Regions from separate parts of the Lachnospira eligens ATCC 27750 genome, predicted to be linked through region 1. Evidence: riboswitches for the same ligand, from Rfam matches in the RefSeq annotation. Region 1 holds a riboswitch; the other holds the start of a gene.
The links. Region 1 has a riboswitch for cyclic di-GMP ahead of EUBELI_RS01790 (CAP domain-containing protein). Riboswitches for the same ligand answer to the same signal wherever they lie in the genome.
Positions count from the first base shown of each region.

Region 2: linked by a shared signal. The riboswitch ahead of EUBELI_RS02595 (SMI1/KNR4 family protein) and the one ahead of EUBELI_RS01790 (CAP domain-containing protein) in region 1 are both predicted to bind cyclic di-GMP.

Region 1 is NC_012778.1:396,339-401,671, forward strand. Features, by position in the region: gene prfB (peptide chain release factor 2) at 1-325, shown strand, start outside; gene EUBELI_RS01780 (chemotaxis protein CheW) at 375-875, shown strand; gene malQ (4-alpha-glucanotransferase) at 868-2,484, shown strand; cyclic di-GMP riboswitch class I at 2,613-2,699, shown strand; gene EUBELI_RS01790 (CAP domain-containing protein) at 2,776-3,567, shown strand; gene EUBELI_RS01795 (ACT domain-containing protein) at 3,976-4,425, shown strand; gene EUBELI_RS01800 (homoserine dehydrogenase) at 4,458-5,333, shown strand, end outside.
Region 2 is NC_012778.1:543,151-548,483, reverse strand. Features, by position in the region: gene EUBELI_RS02620 (hypothetical protein) at 1-332, opposite strand, end outside; gene EUBELI_RS02615 (hypothetical protein) at 358-669, opposite strand; gene EUBELI_RS02610 (hypothetical protein) at 728-970, opposite strand; gene EUBELI_RS02605 (hypothetical protein) at 1,037-1,219, opposite strand; gene EUBELI_RS02600 (SMI1/KNR4 family protein) at 1,344-1,874, opposite strand; gene EUBELI_RS02595 (SMI1/KNR4 family protein) at 1,880-2,671, opposite strand; cyclic di-GMP riboswitch class I at 2,734-2,849, opposite strand; gene EUBELI_RS02590 (1-deoxy-D-xylulose-5-phosphate synthase) at 3,322-5,076, shown strand.

The DNA.
Region 1 (5,333 bases):
TCTTCCAACAGGAATTGTTGTACAGTGTCAGAATGAAAGATCTCAGCACCAGAATAAAGATAAAGCTATGCAGATGTTAAAGGCTAAGCTCTATCTTTTAAAGGAGGCTGAGAATGCAGAGAATCTATCTGGAATCAGAGGAGATGTCAAGGATATTAATTTTGGAAGCCAGATAAGAAGTTACGTTCTTCAGCCATATACAATGGTTAAGGATAACAGAACTAATAAGGAAGTTGCTAATGCAGGAAGTGTTCTGGATGGAAACATTGATCCGTTCATAAATGCATATTTAACATGGATTAGTACGGGAAAAACTGAAGAGTAACAGATATTAAGGTAGTAAACTGAATGATAGTGAAAGGTGGTACATCAGTATGGCGGATTATATTAAACCGGTGATTTTCAGATTAGGCAATCAACAGTTTGGAGTAGATATTAATCTTGTCCAGTCGATAGAACGGGAGATTAATATTGTGAGAGTTCCTAATGCAATGGAGTATATCAGTGGAATTGTTAATTTGAGAGGGGAGGTTATCCCTGCTTTCAGCTTAAGAAAAAAGTTTGGCACGGATGATGCTGTTGGAAGTATTGGCGAAGACAGTACAATTATTGTTAATATTCCTGGCGTGGTTAAGCTGGCACTTGAAGTTGATGATGTACTTGAGATTGGAGATATTGATGCAAATGGTATTGTTCCTATGCCGGCTCTGGCTAGAACGGATGATACAGCATATCTTGACAGGGTCGCCAATGTTAATGGGGAATTAGTTATTCTTCTTGATGTAGAGAAATTACTTACACAGTCAGAAGCAGAGAGCGTTAAGAAATTTACGGAAGAAATGAGTAATGATAATGGAGGTGCTGCAAATGGCTGAAACGAAATTTAAAAGAAATGCAGGTATACTTATGCCAGTAAGTTCATTGCCATCACCATATGGCATAGGAACATTTGGCAAGGATGCATATGATTTTGTTACATTTGTTAAAGAGTGTAATCATAAGTACTGGCAGGTACTTCCGTTAGGACCAACTACTTATGGTGACAGCCCATATCAGTCATATTCTGCATTTGCAGGCAATCCGTACTTTGTTGATCTTGATATGCTTATTGAGGAGGGGTTCTTGTTAAAGTCAGAGGTTATTTCAAGAGACTGGGGCGATGGAATTGTGCCTGTAAATGTTTCTGAAGATGACGCTGTTAATGGAAGATTCGGAACCTACAGAGATGGAAATATTGGCGACGAAAGATATGTCAGTTATGAGAAGATATATAATAACAGATTTGATATATTAAGAATTGCTTACGACAGATTTAGGGATGCATGTGCAGAAAGCAAGAAGACGCTTGCCAAGGGACTTCCTCTTTATAAGCAGTTTGATAATTTTGTTAAAGATAATGCAGACTGGCTTGAGGATTATGCTCTGTTTATGGCATTAAAGTCTCACTTTAACAATGTCTCATGGGGTGAATGGGAAACTGATATAAAGTTCAGAAAGCCAGAGGCGATGAGCCAATATGAAGAACAGCTTTCGGATGATATAGGATACTGGAAATTCATACAGTTTGAATTCTACAGACAGTGGAATGCGCTTAAACAATATGCTAATAGTAATGGTATAGAGATTATAGGTGATATACCTATTTATATGGGATATGACAGCGTAGATGTATGGGCTAATCAGGGAGAATTCCAGCTGGATGAGAATTTAACACCGATAAAGGTTGCAGGTGTACCGCCAGATGCATTTTCTGATGCAGGACAAAAATGGGGCAATCCTCTTTATGATTATGATAAAATGGAAGCAAATGGATTCAGCTGGTGGAGAAAGAGAATGGCAGCCTCAGCAAAGCTGTATGATGTCATAAGAATTGACCATTTTATAGGAATTGTGAAGTACTATACAATTCCATCAGATATGCCTGATGCAAGACAGGGTGAGTACAGACAGGGACCGGGACAGAAACTGCTTGATGTTATTAATGAATCTATCGGTGATAAGAAGATTATTGCTGAAGACTTAGGTGTTGAAGTTCCTGAAGTGGCAAAGATTCTTAAAGAAAATGGATATCCGGGAATGAAGGTCCTTGAATTTGCATTTGGAGGAGATAGAAAGAATCCGCATCTTCCATATAATTATAAACAAAATCTTGTGTGCTATGGTGGAACTCATGATAACGAAACCTTGCTTGGTTTCTTTGAAGACAGGGGCGACTGGGAATTAGGATATGCTTATGACTATCTTGATACAAGAGATAAGGGAAGAATGGTTGACCAGGTATTCAGGGCTGCGTATTCAAGCGTTGCTGTTCTTACAGTATTTGCTGTTCAGGACATTCTAAAGCTTGGAAACTGGGCAAGAATGAATCTTCCATCAAGCATGGGCAATAACTGGAAATGGCGAATGCAGAAAGGTCAGTTAGGCCAACATGAACTGGAATGCATGAGATATCTTGCAAGTGTATTTGATAGAGAAAGAAAGTAATATTAGGATGGGGAAGGAAATTGGTAATAAATTTCCTCCCCCTTTTTTGAATGAAAAATAAAAAATAGTTCGATGGTACTATTTACATATTTTAGATTGGTGGTATTATATTCATATAAAGAGACAAGTTAATATGTTGGCAAAGTAGTCGAAAGGCTATGACGCAAAGCCAAGGGTCTTAACTGATTTTATCAGAATGACAGCCGGTTGCATTACAATCAACGCAAATGATTAGTATTTTTCAGGCATCCGGTTATCGGGTGCCTTTTTTGTTGAACGGGGGATATGGATATGAAAAGGAATAATTCTAAAAAGTGGATTAAAAATGTAACGATAGCAACAGCAGTACTTGTATTTGGTATCGGTGTTGGTTTCGCGGCTAAAGTAGCAGGAACACCTAATTCAGATAATGATGGTGCCAAAACAATAGTTGCGGCAGCTAATGATGCAACAGATTCAGTAGTTAAGGAAACAATTGCCCAGAAAGAAACAGAAACTGATACAGAGACAGCTGCTATAGAGGCAACAACTGAAGTTACAACAGAAGAAGCCACAGAGGCAGTAACAGAACAGAGCAGTACAATTGCAGAGACTCAGCCACAGACAGAGACTGCCACAGAGGCAGTTCAGGTAACAGAACATACGGAGGCTGCGACAAAAGCACCAGTACCTGTTGTACAGACTCCATCAGATGAAAGAGTTGCACAGGTTATATCAGGAATCAATGCAGAACGTGCAGCAGCAGGTGTGTCTGCAGTTACATATGATGCAATTCTTACAGATATGGCTCAGGTAAGAGCATCAGAGAATGCAGTTAATGATTACTTTGTTATAGAGAATGGCAAGCATAAAAGACCAGATGGAAGAAATGCTTCTTCAATATGTTCAGATTTTGGACAGGCCGGATATTTCGGTGAGGTCATGGGCAGATATCAGACAAGCCCTGTAGAGATAGTAAATGGCTGGCACAATTCAGCAACACATTATGCATGTATGACAAGTACTAAGTACAGCAGAGTTGGTGTAGGTGTTGCAGCAGACTCAGAAGGATACCTTTACTGGGTAGCAATCTTCATGGATTAATTATAAGCAGACAATAAATTACATAATATAGATACAACTTAATATGGTAAGAACAATGTATTTGCGGCATTGTTTTTATAAAGCTTCACAAGAAGCGAAACCCTCACATTCCTCTCCCGTTGTGTGAGGGTTTCTTTTTGCGCGAGTAGCGCGGAGAATATACTTAATGAAAGGACAGGCATGCTTGCATGGCCTGTCCTTTTGTTAAGTATATTCGAGAAGCACCGCGACAATGCCATAACGAAGTTATGGCATCTGCGCTACTCGCAAGGAGAATATAATTATATGCTTGCAATGTGTATACATATATGGTAATATTCTTTGTGCGGTAGACAGTTGTTTATCAGAGAAAGACATTGAAGAACAATTGTCTTTGTAAAACGGACAATAGAAAGGTACAGACGCAGTATGGCAGATAATATTAAGTATTATGTCGTTAAGCAAAAGGCTCTGCCTGAGGTTCTGCTTAAGGTAGCGGAGACGAACAGAATTATTGAGACTGAAAATATATCTGTTGCAGATGCTACAGAGAAAGTTGGAATAAGCAGAAGTTCTTATTACAAGTATAAGGATGATATTTTTCCGTTTAGAGAGAATGTAAAGGGTAAAACCATTACATTTGTATTGTCTATGGACGATGAACCAGGGCTGCTTTCCCTGGTATTGAAGAAGGTTGCAGAATTCAAGGCGAATATTCTTACTATTCATCAGACAATTCCTGTTAATGGAATTGCTTCGCTGACGCTCAGCGTGGATATTCTTCCAACTACAGGAGATTCTTCAGAAATGATAGAGCAGATAGAAAGACTTAAAGGGGTAAGATATCTTAAGATATTAAGCAGTGATGCATCTATCTGATATATAAGCAATTAAAGAAAACGGAGGCAGATATGGCAAAGATTGCAGTGTTAGGTTATGGAACAGTAGGATCAGGAGTGGTTGAGGTATTAAATACCAATGGTGCTTCAATTGCAAAGAGAGCAGGAGATACTATTGAGGTTAAGAGTGTACTTGATTTAAGAGATTTTCCTGGAGATCCAATTCAGGATAAAATCGTTCATGATATAGATCTTATAATTAATGACCCTGAGATAGAGGTTGTTGTTGAGGTTATGGGTGGTGTAGAGCCGGCATTTACATTTGTTAAGAAGGCACTTGAAGCAGGAAAGAGTGTGTGTACATCTAATAAGGCACTTGTTGCTGCACACGGTCCGGAGCTTCTTGAGATGGCTAAAGAAAGAAAACTTAATTTCATGTTTGAGGCATCAGTAGGCGGTGGAATTCCAATTATCAGACCGCTTAACCAGTCTCTTACAGCAGATGAGATTACTAAGATTACAGGTATTCTTAATGGAACAACTAACTATATTCTTACTAAGATGAGCAGAGAAGGAATCTCATATCAGGAGGTTCTTAAAGAGGCACAGGCACTCGGATATGCAGAAAGAAATCCGGAGGCTGATGTTGAAGGTTACGATGCATGCAGAAAAATAGCAATTCTTACATCACTTGCATTTGGAAATACAGTGAAATTCGAGGAAGTGTATACAGAGGGAATAACAAAGATTTCTAATGAAGATTTTGCATATGCTAAAGAACTTGGATGCGTTATCAAACTTCTTGCAACAAGCTACAGCAAGGATGGCAAGGTATATGCAATAACAGCACCATTCATGATTGACAGCACACATCCATTATATAATGTTAATGACGTTCTTAACGGAATCTATGTACACGGCAATGTATTAGGAGATGTAATGTTCTTC
Region 2 (5,333 bases), 150 kb from region 1:
TCTGTATTTATATTAAACGTTGGATCATTATTGGGATATTCATCCTTTTCCATCCAATTTTCATCAGGTATGTCTATATTCATATATTTATCACCATATATGAGCATATATCTTTTTTTTCCAATACTAGACGAGCCTGTTTCTTCTATCTGCTGCCTGAGGCAAAGTGTATCCTCTAAATTATGCCAGAATAAAAAATATTCATCTTTGCTTTTGACAACCTTATCCCCTGGAATGTCTAAATATCCCGTACGATTATATGTATCAACAATATTCATATCTGCTATTTCTTTTTTTCTTTCTTCTGAAATATAATCATATATATAATCCATAATTTTACCTCGTTTTTTATTTCTATTAAAACAAATCAATAATTAATGTAATTATTATTACCCCCACTGTAAACATGATACCGTCTACCCTTGATTGTTCCCATTCTATCTTTTTATTACCATTAAATCTGTTAAACTTTGCCAGCCATATGATTGCCATAAAAGCCAATAGAACTATAATTATTATTCTTATAATAAGGCTCATTGGTGTCATTATAAATAGCACTATTGCAACAACATCTAATATAGCGCTTATAATATACCTTATTATCTTTGGAAGATAATTTCCTATAAATAACCATGCTACAATTAATGCAACTGCTATTATTGCTGCCATATATTTCCCCTTTTTACACTCATAAAATTAATTATATACTTCAATCAGAATTCCTCCACTATAATTTCATCATCAATAAAAATTTTATTTTTTTAATCTTAAACCATAAAGCATCTCCATGTATGTATTCTGAAAGCATCTTACATATATCAATTTTGTATTCACAATCTCTTAAAAAACTCATATCAATTGTATTGTATATTTTTAATTTATCTGTATTCATGTTAAAGTTTTCCGGATGAGCATCATCTGGAAATTCCACTTTTTCCTTCCAGTTTTCATTAGGTATCTCGATATCCATATATTTATCACCATATATTAGCATATATCTTTTTTTTCCAATACTAGACGAGCCTGTTTCTTCTATCTACTGCCTGAGACAAAGTGTATCCGGTGAATTATACCAAAATAAAAAATATTCATCTTTGCTTTTGACAACCTTATCCCCTGGAATGTCTAAATATCCCGTACGATTATATGTATCAACAATATTCATATATGCTATTTCTTTTTTTCTTTCTTCTGAAATATAGTCATATATATAATTCATAATTTTACCCCGCATCTCTTTATTAAAGCACATTAATAATTAATGCCATATCAACGCTACAGCTAATGAAGCAGCTATTATTGCTGTCATACATTTTTTCTCTTTATACCGAACCCATGATATGTTAATCATCGTGTTCCATTTCTGCTTTTTCCCTTTTATTTCTTTCACAAAATTCCATAAACAATTCTATATCTTCCTTAGACAATCCACCCCAAGCGCTATTTCTCTCAAATATTTGATCAATAACCTGAGAAAAATCATTTGTTCTATATGTAATATCTCCTTCATAATATCCCATGAATTCGCCATTATCATTGGAGAAGCATACTACTTCTCCATCTCCTGACATTTCTCCTATAACCGTCAGATTATCTGGCATAAAATTATGATGAAAATCATCTGTTCCCCAAAACATCGCACTCGTTCCATCAATCAGACATTTTTCTGTAAATCTGAGCCATTCCTTATATGTCTCTGGAATCTTTACGCCATTTGCCTCCTCCCATTTATTTAATTTATCTTCATCTATTGGTTCATTAAAATATGTTTTTCCAAGTTCATCATCATTGTCCCGCTTGTCACACCACTCATATAATTCTTCAATCTTACTCTTTAAACTGTTATTTTCTGGTATCTCTATCTTTGTATACATATTTATTATCCTCTCTTTCCTTGTCCATGCGCACCCAATATATGTTCCTCTGGTGTCAATGCCTGTATATTTTTCCACTCTCCTATATACTCTGGGTGTTCCTGATAACTCATCATATGATGCCCTTCATATCTTACAGGTGTTCCATTCTCATCTGTCAGTTTTTCTCCATTTTTATATTGAACAGGTTTTCCGGCATAAATTCTTTTATTGCCAGTGTCTAAATTTATATTATATATAGCTTCTATTTCGTCCCCATTCCACTGTCTTGTACAACGCCCATTATTTAATAATTCACGCTCATGAATCCAAAATCCCTGAATCGCTTTTCTTCTTAACAAATCATTTCTAGAAACAAAACGAATTTTATCATTTACAGCTTCTAACATTATTTTCAAATATTCTATTGCCCAGTTCAGTATATTAGTAAAGTCACCCACTTCCCTGATATAGCCATGGTCGTAACGGACAAATTCACCCATATTTACATCGAAGCACAATCTCTCCCCATCTCCAATTACATTTCCTACTACTATAAATTCCTCTGGAACAAGCTGACCATAATATCCATTCTTTGATGGCATAAATAATTCCAATACTCCTCCTGCAATATAACTATATTTGCTTAAAAGAAGCCATTCTTTATAATTTTCAGGTAATACAACCCCATTCTCCTTTTGCCATAAATCCAATTCTTCCATTGTGGCAGCATTAGAAAACTCTGAATAATCAGCATTATCTAATTTTTCACACAGCATTTTAATCTTCTCATATGCATTTTTAACTTGTTCATTCATAAATTATTCCCTCACTTCCCTTCAAAAACAAAAAAGCAGACAACATCACATTCCATGACATCATCTGCAACTCAACCATCTTATATCTTCAATATATCCAATACTCCCCAGACTACTGAATCAACTTAGACTTGTAGCTTTGTGTCCCTGCATTTCTGCAGGTTTACCCCTCTTTTGTTTTGAAAACTACTCGTTTATTATGTTATCATGGATCCCAAGGGATTTCAACTATTCAAATAGTGATTAGTAAAATATCATAACCCAATCCGATTGATTTTGCATTTTCAATCCGGCAGATTTTTAAGTTTCAATCCGATTGTTTTTCATTTTTATATGTTCTTATATTATTATCTAATAATTTTGTAATAATTGAATTAAAAAGAATACACTTGTAATATCCAATATCGCATGATATAAGGCCATTGGATAGATAACTATATTCAAGTTATGCACGAAACCCCCACGAGCTACCTTCTCATGGGGGTTTCTATTCCGTTCTGGCAGGATGGCTTATACCACAGGCTGACTACCTTTATTCATGTCTATCCAGCCATTTGCAGATATAATACGAATTTCTCTTGACCTAAACCTGACTTTAGGTGTTATTATATAAAATGTATTAAAATCTAAGATAAGGAGTATCAGAAAACATGTATATTGAGAATATTAACAGTCCTGCTGATGTGAAGAAATTAAACATCATGCAGCTTAATGTCCTTGCAGAGGAAATGCGTCACGCCCTTCTTACAAGAGCCAGCAGACACGGTGGACATTTTGGTCCTAACTTCGGTATGGTAGAAGCAATCATTGCCATGCATTATGTATTTGATTCGCCTAAAGATAAAATCGTATTTGATGTATCACACCAGTGTTATCCACACAAGATGCTCACTGGAAGAAAAGACGCATATCTTTATGAGGAGCATTATGATGATGTGTCAGGATACACTAATCCGAACGAAAGCGAACATGATTTCTTTACTGTAGGTCATACTTCAACTTCTATAAGTCTTGCCTGCGGTCTTGCCAAAGCAAGAGATTTAAACGGTGAAGACGGCAATGTAATTGCTGTTATAGGTGATGGTTCTTTAAGCGGCGGTGAGGCTTTGGAAGGTCTTGATTTTGCTTCTGAATTAAATAGCAACATGATTATCGTTGCTAACGATAACGACATGTCTATTGCTGAGAATCACGGTGGTCTTTATGCCAACTTAAAGCTTCTTCGTGAAACAAACGGACAGGCTGAATGTAATCTTTTTAAGGCAATGAACCTTGATTACATCTATGTTGATAAGGGTAATGATATTGCTTCTTTAATTGAAGCATTTGAAAAGGTTAAAGACACTAAAAAAGCTGTTGTTGTCCACATTAATACGCTTAAAGGCAAGGGTTATGCACCTGCTGAACAGAACAAAGAAAAATGGCACTGGCATATGCCTTTTGATATCGCAACCGGTGAATCTCTTTTCAAGGACGAAGAGCCTGATTTCTCTGACGCTTCTTTAGAATATCTGTTAAAGAAGATGGACGAGGATAAGAGTGTTGTTGCAATCACAGCCGGAACTCCTACTGTTATGGGATTTACTGCTGACATGAGAGCTAAAGCAGGAAAACAGTTTGTTGATGTTGGTATCGCAGAGGAAACTGCTGTTGCATTAGCTTCCGGTATCGCTGCTAACGGCGGAAAGCCTGTATTTGGCGTTTACAGCTCATTTATACAGAGAGCCTATGACCAGATTACTCAGGATGTATGTATTAACGGCAATGCTGTAACATTTGCAGTATTTGCAGGTTCTGTGTACGGGATGAATGATGTTACACATCTCGGACTTCAGGATATCCCTATGCTCAACAGCATTCCGGGACTTATATATCTTGCACCTGTCACTAAGGAAGATTATATTGCTATGCTTGACTGGTCTTTAACTCAGAATGAGTATCCTGTTGCTATTAAAGTTCCGGGCGGCAGAATGGTATCCACAGGCACACCTGTAACTAAAGATTTTGGCAAGCTGGACACCTATGAGATTACTAAGAAAGGAAGCAAAGTTGCTATCCTCGGGCTTGGAACTTTCTATGAAAATGCTGTTAAAGCCGCTGATATTCTTAAGGCTTCACACGGAATTGACGCAACTGTTATCAATCCTTACTATATCTCAGGTATTGACGCAGACACTCTTAATGAATTAAAGAAAGACCACGCAGTAGTTGCAACTCTTGAGGACGGCTATCTTGAAGGCGGCTTCGGAGCTAAGATTGCAGCATTCTATGGTTCTTCTGATATGAAGGTATTAAACTTCGGTATTAAGAAAGAATTTATCGACAGATACGATGTCGCAGAAGTATTAAAGGACAACCATCTTACTCCTGAACAGATTGCAGAAGATATCGCAGCAACATTATAACTATATTGTTTCATTATAATCGAAAAGACATGGCAATCATTTTTATCAATGACTGTCATGTCTTTTTAGAATTTATCCCTGTCTTTAGTTTCCATAATGGCTGTGGCATGATTAAATACATGCATATTTGACGTGATACCTATAGATAGTCGCATTAGTCAAGTTCTTATAGGACAATTTCAGCAAATTATTGGCTAAACCAGCCATTTTATCTCTCAATCCACCTATCAAAAGCTTCCTCGTGCCAGCCTTATAGG